Regions from separate parts of the Marinobacter antarcticus genome, predicted to be linked through region 2. Evidence: predicted binding sites of a transcription regulator. Region 2 holds the regulator's gene; the other holds the start of a gene.
The links. Region 2 encodes sigma-54, which starts transcription at its own class of promoters, with help from an activator protein. Its sites were predicted from a motif close to ANTGGCATNNANNTTGCTNT; they were not measured.

Region 1: a site for sigma-54 is predicted at 3,478-3,497, ahead of BUA49_RS08805 (flagellar hook-length control protein FliK). Genes of this name have one in related genera too.

Annotation. Positions count from the first base shown of each region.
Region 1 is NZ_FRAQ01000001.1:1,874,473-1,881,586, reverse strand. It holds gene fliN (flagellar motor switch protein FliN) at 1-510, opposite strand, end outside; gene fliM (flagellar motor switch protein FliM) at 503-1,501, opposite strand; gene BUA49_RS08810 (flagellar basal body-associated FliL family protein) at 1,555-2,064, opposite strand; gene BUA49_RS08805 (flagellar hook-length control protein FliK) at 2,240-3,397, opposite strand; gene BUA49_RS08800 (Hpt domain-containing protein) at 3,555-3,911, opposite strand; gene BUA49_RS08795 (ATP-binding SpoIIE family protein phosphatase) at 3,963-5,690, opposite strand; gene BUA49_RS08790 (STAS domain-containing protein) at 5,715-6,020, opposite strand; gene fliJ (flagellar export protein FliJ) at 6,145-6,588, opposite strand; gene fliI (flagellar protein export ATPase FliI) at 6,588-7,114, opposite strand, start outside.
Region 2 is NZ_FRAQ01000001.1:1,731,348-1,738,461, forward strand. It holds gene yjgA (ribosome biogenesis factor YjgA) at 1-317, opposite strand, end outside; gene mgtE (magnesium transporter) at 340-1,701, opposite strand; gene BUA49_RS08145 (HPr family phosphocarrier protein) at 1,776-2,045, opposite strand; gene rapZ (RNase adapter RapZ) at 2,052-2,936, opposite strand; gene ptsN (PTS IIA-like nitrogen regulatory protein PtsN) at 2,966-3,436, opposite strand; gene hpf (ribosome hibernation promoting factor) at 3,522-3,830, opposite strand; gene BUA49_RS08165 (RNA polymerase factor sigma-54) at 3,936-5,465, opposite strand; gene lptB (LPS export ABC transporter ATP-binding protein) at 5,646-6,371, opposite strand; gene lptA (lipopolysaccharide transport periplasmic protein LptA) at 6,389-6,922, opposite strand; gene lptC (LPS export ABC transporter periplasmic protein LptC) at 6,906-7,114, opposite strand, start outside.

The DNA of each region.
Region 1 (7,114 bases), 140 kb from region 2:
CAGCCGTTTGATTCGTTCGCCCGGGCTGATCACATCGGTCAGACGGATACCAAACTTTTCGTTGACCATGACCACCTCGCCGTGAGCTATAAGCGTACCGTTGACCAGCACATCCAATGGCTCGCCTGCCAATCGATCCAGCTCGATAACCGAGCCCTGATTCAACTGCAGAAGGTTGCGGATAGGAATCTGGGTATTCCCCACCTCCATAGAGATACTGACGGGAATGTCCAGAATGACATCAAGATCCGGTGGTGGCCCGCTGCCCTGAGTCTCCATCGAAACCTCATCAAACTCTTCCATCGGCGCTGTTCGCACACTTTTTTTAGCGCCTGCTCCTTCATCTTTCTCTCCACCGTTTTCTCCAGCTTCCTCCATGGCCTGGGCCCACTCATCGCCTGGGGACTCTTCAGCGCCCTCTTCGCCGGTCTCTTCCATGGCGGCCTCCCATTCGGCTGCCAGCTTTTCGTCCTCGCTCAGCTCCTGACCGTCTTTGTTGTCGTCAGCCATTGCGTTCTACCTTCAGTTGTTTTTTTAACTTGGGCCGTGTCGCCCGTTCATGAATCCTGAGCGCCAGTTTTCCGTCCCGGGTTCCCATCGTTGCCTTGTATATGGGGATGCCATTGGCCGTTACTGTCAGATATTCAGGCACCTCTACAGGAATGATGTCGCCAGCTTTCAGTTTGGCGATGTCTCTCAGGGAAATCCTGCGCCGACAAACCGTGGTGTTGACCGGAACATCCACCTCCTTGATATCCTCCTGCAACGCATTGACCCAACGCTCGTCCACGTCATCAACGTCACTTTGTACTCCAGAATCAAGCACATCCCGGATCGGTTCAATCATTGAATAGGGCAAGGCAAAGTGCAGCTCACCGCCACCGCCATCCAGCTCGATGTGGAAGGTGCTGACCACTACCACTTCGCTGGGGCTCACAATATTGGCCATGGCCGGGTTTACCTCGGAACTGAGGTATTCGAAATTCACTTTGATGACCGCTTGCCAAGCCTCCTGCATGTCATTAAAAACCTGGTTAAGCACCATCTGCACTATGCGGTTTTCCGTCGGCGTGAACTCCCGGCCCTCGATCTTTGCGTGCCGCCCTTCACCTCCAAAAAAGTTATCAACCAGCTTGAACACCAGTTTGGCATCCATAACAAACAGGGATGTCCCCCGCAACGGGCGAACCTTGCACAGATTCAGGCTGGTGGGCACATAAAGTGTGTGTATGTATTCGCCGAACTTCATGATCTGGACGCCACCGGTGGAAACATCCGCATTACGACGCAGAAGATTGAACAGGCTGATGCGGGTGTACCGTGCAAAGCGCTCGTTGATCATCTCCAACGTGGGCATCCGGCCACGGACGATACGATCCTGACTGGCAAGATCGTAATTTTTTACGCCGGTTTCGTCAGCTTCTTCATAAGTATCAACGTCACCGTCATCCACGCCGTGGAGGAGCGCATCAATTTCATCCTGTGACAGTAAATCCTGCATACGTTGTCCTGCTGCTGAAATGCCTTGCCCGTATCCGGGCTCTATTGCACTTTCTATTGCACTACAAAATTCCTGAACAGCACCTGGCTGATGCCGGGCTCACCTTCTTGCTCCAGCACCTGATTAACCGTTGTCAGCATGTTTTCCGCCAGGCTTTGTCGGCCTTCCGGTGTCTGCAACTCCTTAAAATTGCTGCTACCAAGCACCATAACCAGCTGGCTTCGAATCAGGGGCATATGCAGTTTGGCTGCGGTCAGCGCCTCAGGGTCGGTTGCTCCGAGAGCTACGTAGGCCTGCGCATAGCGCTGACGGCCTTCGCCCTGCAACGTCGTCACCAGAGCTTTTTCAATGTCCAGGTAAACGCTCGGAGTGAAGGTTTCTACCGCCACATCATCCTGGCTTTCTGTATCGTCGCCCATTCCGGGCAAACCGCCACCAAGAAACCACAAGGTGCCAGCAACCGACAAGGCAATCGCCAGTAGCACCACCACTGTCAGCAGGATAATCACTTTCAGTTTACCTTTCTTGGCCGGTTCTGCCTCAGGTGCGCTATTTTCTGCCATAGTGTTTTTCGCCAGAAATCCGTCAATGGAAGTACGTTTCCATGACTTTTACAGATTGACTGCAAAGGGCGGGCCAGAAGGCCCAACCCTCCCGCTCAGACCCGCAGTCTAGCGTTGCACGAAAGGATGGGCAAAGCAGATTAACGAAGAGGGCTCAGCAAGATGACCCAAACACTCAGGCAAAAATATCGACGGCGCCGTTCCAGCTCAGGTCAAGACTGCCAGTCTGAGTGTTTGCTTCACCGCCATCTGCAGCCGAGAGCTCTGCACCTGAACCCGAAGACGAACCGTCTCCATCACCCGCGCCCTGCTCTCCACGCTGGTTCTGTGAGTTGTCAGAGACATCGAACTGAGCCAGGGAAAGGCCTTGCTCACCCAGCATGTCACGCAGCCGATGTGAATGCAGTTCCAGTTGATCCCGCACCACCGGGTTAGCGGCATGGACGGTAATGGTGGCCTGATCGTTGTGTACGCGAACCCGTACCTCCATTGGCCCCATATCAGGCGGCGTGAGGTGAATCTCGGCCACTGACAGGTTTTTGGCTGTCAACCAGCTGAGCTTACCCATCAGTTTATCCCCCCACTCTGCGTGGTTTACGGGAACATCAACCGATGTCGCGTAGCTCCTCAGGGGCACCTGGGCTTCTGCCGCAAGCTTGCCAGCCGCGTTGTTGGTGCTTTGCTGAGAAACCAACTCCATGGCCGATTCGAACCGGGTACCATTCAGCAGGCTGGAAGGGTCCATGACACTGGCTTTTTCTCCGGCTGCCGGGGCCAGGGAATCGGTCAGTTGCAGACCAGACATCAGCCCACCTTTTCCACCGAGCGCAGTCTGGCCAGGCTGCCCGGGTTTGCCCCCGACAAGTCCTGCAAACAACTCGGAGCCCTGTATTATTGCCGGACTGCTCGCGGCCGGACCTGCGGCACCACCTGCCACTGCAACCTGCCCGGTTGAAGGCAGCAACAGAGCCTGCAACTCTGCAAAAGTCAGCGGGGTCGTAATGGCTTCCATTTCAGGGGCCGTCTCTGCGATTTTCCCGGCAGTTGTTTTTTCCGCCGCTTCGTCTTCACCCGTTACGGAAGTCTTAACGCTCTTGCCGGACTCACCGGTTTTCCCGGGAGGTTCGGACTGGCTCGCTGATTGCGCACCATCCTCTTTTGCGGAGTTTCTGGCATCGGCTTGCTGGCGATCGAGACGTTTTTGCTCCGCACGGGAGAAAGCTTCGTACCGGCTTTCACTGGCGCCATTGTCTCGACCGGAACCGGATTTCGATGCGCCGGCATCATTCTGCATCCCGGGCGCGGGAGTCTGGGGAAGAACCATCTGTGTCATGGCAACCTCTTGCCGCTTTTTATCGGTAGACGCACTGTTCAGTCCGTTTCAGAGCTGATTTTCAGGCGGTTTCCCAAACAACTGCAAAAGCAATGCCAGCCGCACACTCTGTCTGGCCGCTTTCTGCTTAGCCGCACTCGGTTAACGCCATCGACTGCTAGCTGGCGCCGCGCGCCATCAGAGCATTAAGCGCATTAGTAACCCGTTGAAATTCTGACTTAATGGCTTCCAGAACGGCCGGAGCTTCGTTAAGGCTATCGCTCTTCCCGGCTTCCTCCGCTTCCCGGCACAGCTCTCCAAGTCGAGGAGCTCCAATATTAATGCTGCTACCCTTGAAGCTATGGGCCGTTTTTGCAAAGGCGCCTGAATCCCCATCCATCATGGCCCCCTTCAAGCTATCGATTCGTTCTTGCGAATCATTAAGATAGGTCCGGATCAGCATCTCGAACTCATCTTCCATTACGTCCTGAAGCTCTGCCAAAGCTTCGTCATCAAGGTGTGGCTTATCAACCATGACCAACTCCCTTGTTTCTGTTAAAAGTGCCGATTAGATTAAAAGTGCCGATTAAAAGTACCAATCATAAACAATTTCCACCCGACTCCCCTGTTCATGAAACCTGATGGATTCTGCCAGTCGCTTTAGCAAAATCAGTCCACGCCCCGCATAACGGGGCCCGCTCTGCTCCATCTCCGTGGATTGCAGAACCGCATGATTCTGGAAATCGAACCCCTGGCCGCTGTCTTCGCAAACAACCCGCAGGCGCCCACCCCACTGCATAGGTTCATGATGAAAACTGAACCTGATGTAATGGCCGCTCACTCCGCTGAGACGCAAAGCACGCTCGAAATAGTAACGGTCAAAGCCCTCCGGTGTGTACTTCCATTCAGAAGGTAGCTCAAGAACACCATGTTCCAGAGCATTATTATACAGCTCTGAGAGCAAGGTATAAATTTCTCCGCTTTTACGCCGCAGCCCCGGCACTTCCATGCAGATATGGAGCAACAACGGCAAGGGGCTGAACTCCCCCAGCGTGCGCTCCCGGATTTCATACACACACTTCCACTCCGTCGGCCCAGCCAGAGTGGAAGGCTCAGCCCCTTCGGGCATAGCCGTAAGTCCCGCGTGATCAACCATTTCCAGACAGCAGAGCGTGAGATCATCACCGAATTTCTGGCGCCCGGTAAACCGCCGTATTCCACTCATAAGAGCATCAAACGGATGCCGTCCGGAGGTCACGCCCTCGACTGCGAGCCGCACGCCACGCTCACCGAAGAGATGGCCTTCTTCGTTGCTGCATTCCAGCACGCCATCGGTCATCAACAGCAGCCGGTCGCCGGGCAGCGTTCTGATGGTCTCCATTTCGGCATTAAACTGATCAGCGTTCAGAATCCCCAGTGGCAGATGTCGGGATGGCAGGCTATAACTTGCGGCGGATGAGCGCACCAGCCACCCATCGGGTAAGCCACCATTCCATACTTTCAGCTGGTTGAGCCCGAAGTCTGCCTCAACCATCGCACCGCAGCAGAACATGTCTTTCGGCAGTATGCGCACCAGCTTCTGATTGATTTCCCGGAGAATATCGGACCCGTCAAAGCCTTTGCTTGCCATGCCGTAAAAGGTTTCCGCAACGGGCATGGCGCCAATCGCTGCAGGCAATCCATGTCCGGTAAAATCGCCCGTAAACACAAGCATTCCACCGGCAGGGCGGGGTGAAGCGAACAGCACATCGCCACTGAAGACCGATAGGGGCGACGCGTGGTAGCGAATGTTAGGCGAATCCAGGCACCCGGTGTGAGCGACGTTGTCAAAGACCCGCCGCGCCACATGTTGCTCCTCCAGCAGTTGCCGGTTGCGCTCATGCATCAGATCCCTCTGGTCTGACAGAGCCTGGTGCATCAGACGCATCCGGTTAAAGGCATTGATCTTGGCGTCGATCATTACCCGGTTATAGGGTTTGCTCAGAAAGCCGTCGCCGCCTGCTTCAAGGCATCGCGCCAGATCCTCCGCTTCCGACAGAGAGGTAATGAAAATCAGCGGCACCATGCGCTCACCGGCAAGCCGTTTAATCTCCCGCGCCGCCTCCATGCCGTCCATTGCGGGCATCAATGCGTCCAGAAGGACGATGTCCGGCTCGCCCGAACGAAAAAGTGCCACCGCCTCCCGACCATTAGCAGCATCCAGCACATGGTGGCCAAGGTGTCTCAGCAGGGTTTTCAGGATCACCCGGTCACTGTCGCTGTCATCGGCAATGAGGATTTTCAGGGGGTCGCTTTCTGCTGCAGGCTCATCCATCACAGGTTCCGGCGGCCTGAGCAATCACCGAATGGTGAACAGTTGCTCGAAATTGGAAATGGTCAGAATCTTGCGGACATCGTTATTGCAATTTTCAATGGCAATACTGGCCTTGTCACCCCCGCCGTAGTCCCTCAGCAAAAGCAACATACCCAGCGCTGAGCTGTCGAGATAGGTTGCTTCGGACAAATCCACAATGTAACCGCGCACATCCTTACCGCCATGCTCGTACGCATCGCGGAAGGCCTGATGGGTGCTGAAATCAAAGCGCCCCTCTATTCTGATAATCAGAGTCTGACCGTCGTGACTGCGGCGGGTCTGGATCGGCATCCGCAAAACCTCCGGTGGTATTCACTGAAACATCCAGCCGCCACTTGTGACGCGACCTGAGTTTCTATAAGGATAGCCCAGCGCAGTCAGTTTGCATGGAATTGCGATTGATTCAGGGCAAGCGTCAGCGGCGGCGGCGCGCAAAAGCACGGCCAGCGGCTTCATCAGACATCTTTTGCTCCTGCAGATCCTGAACTCTTTGCTCTTGCTTACGACAGGTCTCGATGTATTTCTCCATACCTCGCCGACGCTCCCAGGCGTGCTGCCACTCCCGTCGACGAGTCTCAAAAACCGCTTCGGTCTGAACCAGCTGCTTTTGCTGCTGCAGGATAACCTGATCAAGCTGCGCAATAAACGCCTGCCACGCTTGCAAACGACTGACCTGCACCACGCCGTGTTGACTGTTGCGGATCTGATCCCGGTATTCCTGCTGGTAGCTGTTGAGGTTTTCTATCTGACCCTTGTGTTGCTCCATCAGTTCCCGGGCCTTGCCCATCCGCTCCAGCGCTTCCTGCTCCTTGCGCTCTTCCAGCGCAAGCACTACGGTCAGGCGCTGAGAACGCAATATCAACTGACACCTCTGCTTGCATTGGCGGCATCGGGATCAGGAACAGCAGACTTGCGGCGTTCCGGTGAGCGACGTTCGGGCACCACAGATAGCAGCCCCTCGATGCTCTCGGTTAGTGAAGCGCGCTCGTTCAGCCCCTGCTGCAGGAACTGGCGCATATTCCCGATATGGGTAATGGCGAAGTCGGTTTCCGGATCGGAGCCCTTCACATAGGCGCCTACGCTGATCAGATCCCGGGCCTGCTGATAACGTGAATAGACCTGTTTGAACCGCTGGGACCGGGCGAAGTGCTCGGTTTCTGTCACCTGCGGCATAACCCGGCTGATAGAAGCCTCAACGTCGATGGCAGGATAGTGCCCTTCTTCTGCAAGCCGGCGCGAGAGCACAATATGGCCATCCAGGATCGCCCTGGCTGCATCCGCAATGGGATCCTGCTGATCGTCACCTTCGGTCAGCACGGTATAAAACGCGGTGATCGAACCACCTCCGGGCAAACCATTGCCGGTGCGCTCCACCAGCTGCGGCA
Region 2 (7,114 bases):
TGGTGGCGGCGTGTATGCTCCTCGCTCCCGGAATCGAAGGCATCAATGGCCCGCTGCAACGCTTCCGGGTCATCTTCCTGGCGGATGATCTTGCCTATGTACTGAAGATGGCGGCGTTTGGCTTCGTTTTGGCGGATCTTCCGGGACTCCTCAATCGCGCTTCTCAGAGTGTCGCTGATGGTAAGCGTATCAAGTTGCTCATTGCTCAGCTCCGTCATGCGCTTGCCCATGTTCTGGAGCGCGTGCATGTCCCGCTTGAGCTGGGATTTGCTGGGGCCGGAATATTGTGGGGTGTCGTCGTCATTGCTGTCGATCATTGTTCCTTCCAGGTTTGTCGGATCAGGCGTAGAAAATGGTGGCAAGGCCGAGAAAAGACGTGAAGCCGACCACGTCGGTAACGGTTGTCAGTATAACGCTGCCTGCCAGTGCAGGATCGATGTTGCGGGATTTCAGGAACAGCGGCAGTACCGTCCCCACCAGCGCGGCAGCGACCAGGTTGATAACCAGCGCGGCGGCAATGATCGCGCCGATCAATATATCCTGAAACCAGGCCATGGCTGCAACTGCAACTAACGCTGCCCAGAGCAGGCCGTTGAGGATGCCGGAAAGAAATTCCCGGTTCAGCAACCAGCCAACGTTGGCGCCGCTGATTTGCCCCACCGCCATACCTCTGATCACCAGGGTCAGTGTCTGGCTACCGGCGATGCCTCCCATGCTGGCTACGATGGGCATCAGTATCGCCAGGGCGACAACTTTGTCGATGGTGTCCTCGAACAGTCCGATCACTCCGGACGCGATAAAGGCGGTGAGCAGGTTAATGCCCAGCCATACAGCCCTGCGCCTTGTGGTTTTCCAGACCGGTGCAAAGGTATCCTCGTCGTCATCAAGACCGGCCATACTCATCAGCGAGTGGTCCGCGTCCTCGCGGATAACATCCACCACGTCATCGATGGTAATCCGGCCCAGCAGACGACCCTCGCTGTTTACCACTGGCGCAGAAATCAGATCGTAGCGCTCAAACAGTTGGGCGACTTTGGTGTCGGAGAGGGTGACGGGTATAGGCTCGATATCGGTATCCATGACTTCCCGCACGGTTGCGGACTGGTTGGATACCAGCATTTTGGTAATGGGAAGCATGCCGATAAACTCGTCGCGCCGGCTTACAACGATCAGGCTGTCGGTCATAGGCGGCAGCGCCCTGTGCCGGCGCAGGTAACGCAATACCACATCAATGCTGAGATCGGGGCGCACGGTGATGGTGTCCGTGTTCATCAGGCCGCCAGCGGTGTCTTCCGGGTAGGAAAGCACCTCTTCGACTCGCTGCCGATCCTGTTCATCCATGGTGTCCAGAACTTCCTGGATCACCGTATCCGGCAACTGTTGCAGAAGGTCGGCGAGATCGTCGGACTCGAAGTCCTCGATGATATCCGCCAGCTCCTGAGCGTTCAGTCGGCTCAGATATTCGGCACGAATGTCCTCATTGAGATACTGGAGAACCTCGCCTTCCAGCTGTTTGTCTACCAGATTCCACAGCAGGGCGCGCTGGCGCGGTGGCGAAGATTCGAGCAGGTGAGCGATATCACTGGGGCTCAGGCCACCGTTGAGAATACGGGCGACCTGTTTCAGGGCACCACTGTCCAGCGCTTCACTCAGAGAGCGTAAACGTTGGCGGGCCTGGCTTTTATCCAGATTATCAGACATGAATCACCTGCGCTCAGAAAACGCCCGTATTATAACGGAGTTAGCCTATACACGTGAGAAAGAGTTGAAGGGGATTATTCACCTTCTCCGAAATAATCGTTGATCAGTGTGGTCAGGGCATCAATGGCCTCCTGCTCACGCGGACCATCGGCCACAAGCTCCACTTCAGTGCCTTTGCTGGCCGCAAGCATCATGATCTGCATGATGTTTTTGGCGTCCACTTCCCGTCCCTTGCCACAAACCCTGACGGAACAAGGGTATGCCGATGCGGTGGCGACCAGTTTGGCAGTAGCACGGGCGTGCAGGCCAAGTTTATTGATAATAACAATCCGCTGGCGTATCACGCTGGCTTAGACCTCTTTCCGGGCCTGCAGATGCGGCAGCTCGGTGTGGCGCACCTGTGTGTTGCTGCTGTGCTCCCGGAAATGCCGCCCCAGCTGCTCACAGATATAAACGGATCGGTGCTGGCCGCCAGTGCATCCAATGGAAATGGTCATGTAACTGCGATTACTGTCTGCAAAAGAGGGGATCCAGTTTTCCAGGAAAGTAATAAGATCGTTTGCCATTTTGCGGCTTGCAGGTTCTTTCTCAAGAAACTCGATTACCGGCTGGTCAAGGCCTGTAAACTTGCGCAGGCTGGTATCCCAATAGGGGTTGGGCAGGCAGCGCACATCAAACACGTAATCGGAATCCAGTGGTACGCCGTGTTTGAAGCCGAAGGACTGGAAAAGCAGGGCCAGTTCCTGATCTTTGCGGCCAGCTACCCGCTGTTTCACCATATCCCGAAGTTCGTACATCGAGAGGCCCGTGGTATTGATGTAGAGATCCGACAGTTTGGAAAGGGGTTCCAGCAGAATCTTTTCGTTAGTGATGGCCTCTCTGAGAGATGTTTTATCATCGCTGAGGGGGTGCTTGCGACGGGTCGCGTGGAACCGCTGTAGCAGGGACTGTTCATCCGCATCCAGATAGATGACCTCGGCCTGGATGTCGTCTCTGCGAAGCTTGCGGTAAATCTCCTCAAAATTGCCCAGCTCCCCAGACAGGTTGCGGGCATCAATGCTGACGGCCATCTTGTCGAGCCGCCCAGGCGCGCTCTGGTTGGCGGCTTCCCGGGTGAGAGGGAACAGAAGTCCGATCGGCAGGTTATCAATACAGTAGTATCCGAGGTCTTCCAGTACGTGAAGAGCGGTGCTCTTGCCGGAGCCGGACCGGCCACTGACGATGATCAGCTTCATGGTGAAACAGCCTGTTACCAGAGTGGATATCAGCCGCTTGCGGCGGTCATGCGTTGGTAAAGCGTACCCGCATCTTCGCACTGCCTGAGGCGGTCGCAGAAGGTGCGCTCATTGAATTTCTCTGCGAGCTGGCTCAGTAGCTCAAGATGCTCGCTGGTGGCTTCCTTGGGCACAACAAGTGCAAACACAAGATCCACCGGCTGGTTATCAATAGCATCAAACTCGACGGCTTCTTCCAGAGTTATCAGAACGCCGATCACGTGTTCAAGCCCTTCCAGCCGACAGTGGGGGATGGCGATTCCCTGACCAATTCCCGTGCTGCCCAGTCGCTCACGAGCGATCAGATTGTTGAAAATCTGACCCTCTCCGAGTGAATCATTGTGCTGACGGATCTGCTCGGCAATGAACTCCAGAACCCGCTTTTTACTCGATGCGGGTACCTTACACAGGGTCAGTTCCGGTGCAAGAATGTTGTCTATTGTCAGGGATGTGTCGCTCATGAATCGACCGCGCTTCCGTTAAAAAAAGCTGCGACACGTTGTCCGCGCCGCAGCTTGATTAGATGACATGCCTGAAAACAGCCGCCTAGCGGGCTGCGTTTCCATGCATCCTGTCCACACTCTTTTCTTTATGCTTGAGGATCTGTCGATCAAGCTTGTCGACGAGGCCGTCGATAGCTGCGTACATATCCTCACTTTCCGCCTTTGCGTGAATCTCACCACCCACCACGTGAAGCGTAGCCTCCGCGATCTGACGAACCTTATCCACTTCCAGTGTTACCTGGCAATTACTGATGTGGTCAAAGTGCCGCTCCAGTCGTTCAAACTTTTCGGATACATAGTCCTTCAGGGCGGGAGTCAGTTCTACGTGATGGCCTGAAATATTGAGTTGCATAGACGTCTCCTGTTGTCATCCGTCCCGGCTCCAGGAGCCGGGCTGAGTGCTGGCGCTTGTGGCTGCGTCAGCGAAATCCGTGTGAACCGGCCAGCGGTGCCCGGTTTAAACCAGGCGCTTGCGTTCGTTCGAGGGCGGAATGTGCATCGCCTCGCGATATTTTGCAACCGTGCGCCGAGCCACCTTGATTCCCTCTTCTCCAAGCATGGCCGCAATCTTGCTGTCACTCAACGGCTTTTTCGGTGTTTCCGCTGCAATGAGCTTTTTGATCATGGCGCGGATCGCGGTTGAGGAGCATTCGCCGCCTTCGTCGGTGCTGACGTGGCTGGAGAAAAAGTACTTCAGTTCAAAAATGCCCCGCGGTGTGTGCATGTATTTCTGCGTGGTTACACGGGAAATAGTGGATTCGTGCATTTCCACAACCTGGGCAATATCCGAGAGAATCAGCGGCTTCATTGCTTCTTCCCCGTGATCCAGAAAACCCTGCTGATACTCGACAATACGTGTGGCAACCTTCAGCAGTGTTTCGTTCCGGCTTTGCAGGCTTTTTATGAACCACTTTGCCTCCTGAAGCTGGTCGCGGAGATAGGTGTTATCGGCGCTGCTATCGGCTCGTCTTATTAATGAAGCATAGCTGGCATTCACGCGTATGCGCGGAGCAATTTCGGGGTTCAGTTCCACACGCCAGCGGCCGTTGTGTTTGCGCACGATGACATCGGGAATAACGTAATCCGGCTCTGTGCGGTCGATGATGTCACCCGGCCGCGGGTTGAGGCTGGTGATCAGCGCAAGTACGTCGCGCAACTGATCTTCTTTAAGGCGGCTGCGGCGAAGCAGTTGGGCGTAGTCGCGGTTGCCCAACAGATTTATGTAATGGGTGATGACGAGCCGGGCCTGGGCGAGCCAGGGGGTTTCCGGGGGCAGCTGGTTAAGCTGGATAAGCAGGCAGTCCTGAAGATCCCGGGCAAAAACCCCTGGCGGGTCGAAGTACTGTAGCCGGCGTAAAACGGCTTCCACTTCATCCATCTCAAGAGGGTCTTCATCAGCATCGTCGGTCAGGCCTGCGTATATGTCCTCAAGAGAGCTGGTTAGATACCCCCGTTCGTCTACCGCATCCATCAGGGCGTGAGCAATGGCCTGATCCCGTTCATTCAAAGGTGTGAGGTTGAGCTGCCACTCAAGGTGATCCCTGAGGGTTTCGGTCGGTGAGTTCCGGGTTTCGAAATCGTGGTCGCTTTCGTCGTCATTCCGCGCAGCCGGGGCGGGGGCGGACTGGTAAACATCTTCCCAGGCGGTATCGACGGGAAGATCGTCGGGAAGCGTATCCGGGATTTCGTTTTCAGATTGCCAGTCCGGGCCGCTTTCGCTCTCATCCCAGTCGGAGGTGGCAGCCTCGGCAGACGCCTCAGGAGATGTTTCGTTAGCGGTGTTGTCTTGATTCTGATCACCGTCGGCTGACGGCGTTTCAGTTTGGTCGTCATCTTCCGAAGCTTCCAGCAGGGGATTGGATTCCAGGGCTTGCTGGATTTCCTGCTGAAGATCGAGAGTTGATAACTGCAGAAGCCTGATCGCCTGTTGCAGCTGGGGCGTCATTGTCAGGCTCTGACCCAGCTTTAATTGTAATGAGGCTTTCATAACCATCGCTCAGGATCCGTCACTCATACCCGCTCTGAATTTCTTGCATCGGCTAAAAAATCTATGTATGGCGGCAACTTGCCGCCATTTTTGAGTACCCTTGCAAGTTCTTTGCCGAGTTTACTTGCTCCGGGTCAGCAAAACAATCGAACGGGTGTATCCGGATGCCGAAAACAGATGCTACAGGTGGAATTCGTTGCCAAGATACACTTCTTTAACCTGTTGATTGGCGAGAATGGTTTCGGAGTTTCCGGAGGCGATAATGTGGCCACCAGAAACAATGTAAGCGTTCTCGCAGATATCCAGTGTTTCGCGCACGTTGTGGTCGGTAATCAGAACGCCGATGCCCTTGTCCCGGAGGTGGCGGATGATCTGCTTGATATCACTGACAGAGATGGGATCTACCCCGGCAAACGGCTCGTCCAACAGAATGAAGGCAGGCTCCATTGCCAGGGCACGGGCAATTTCCACCCGGCGCCGCTCGCCCCCGGAGAGTGCCATGCCCAGGCTGTCGCGGATGTGGGTAATGTGAAACTCTTCCAGCAGGTGTTCGAGCTTGCTCAGGCGTTCAGCACGGCCGAGGTTCTTTCGGGTTTCCAGAATCGCCATGATGTTATCCCGCACGGATAGCTTGCGGAACACCGAAGCCTCCTGAGGCAGGTAGCCGATGCCTTTGCGGGCCCGGCCATGCATGGGCAGAGACGTGATATCCTGGCTGTCGATGGTTATGCGGCCGTTATCGGCGTTTACCAGCCCCACGATCATGTAAAAGCAGGTGGTTTTGCCGGCGCCGTTCGGGCCGAGCAGGCCGACGATTTCACCGCTGCGAATTTCCAGCGAGACATCAATGACCACTTTTTTCTGCTTATAGCTTTTTGCCAGGTTGCTCGCTCTGAGAACTGCCATCGGATCCCTGTTTGCCGTTATTTTGTGGAGTTGCTGCTGCCGCGGGGCTGAATGACCATCTCAACCCGGCCCGGGCCAGCGCCGGTATCTTCGCTGCCTGCTGCGGTGACCACCCGTTGCTCGGTATCGTAATGAATAATGTCGCCGCGGAATATGTTGCCATTCTGCTCAATCACAGCCTCCCGTTCAAAGGTGAGCTGTTTGTCTGAGGCAGACCAGGTGATGTTCCGGGCTTTGGCATCGGTTTCACCTTCGCCGCTGGCAACGGGTTGCTGGTATCGGGCAGGAGAGCCGTTGGCTTCAATACGGTTGAGACCTTTGGCGCTGCGGTACAGAACCACCCGTTCCGCTGTCAGGCGCGTTTTGCCTTGAACCAGTTCCACCGCTCCGGTGTAGGTGGCAATGCCCTTGCCATCGTCCAGGCGGGCGCTGTCGGCGCTGACGGTAATTGGCTCGTCGGAATCGAGATCAAAGGCCAGAGTCGGGCTGGAAAGACCAGCCACCAGGATGATAGCCAATAGTTGGCGCATGGGGTTATCTAATAGTTTCATAACGTCCTTCCACCTGGGAATTGAGTTCCACAATGCGCTCATCGATCCACGCTTTCATGCCTTTAGCCCGGGTCGTGCCCAGACTATCGGTTATTTCTACCGGTTCGTCGGTATAGACAGTACCTTGAATGTTGTCCAGGGTCAGGCTCTCGGTAACCAGTGTCGCTTTTCGGTCACCAATGGTCCGCACCA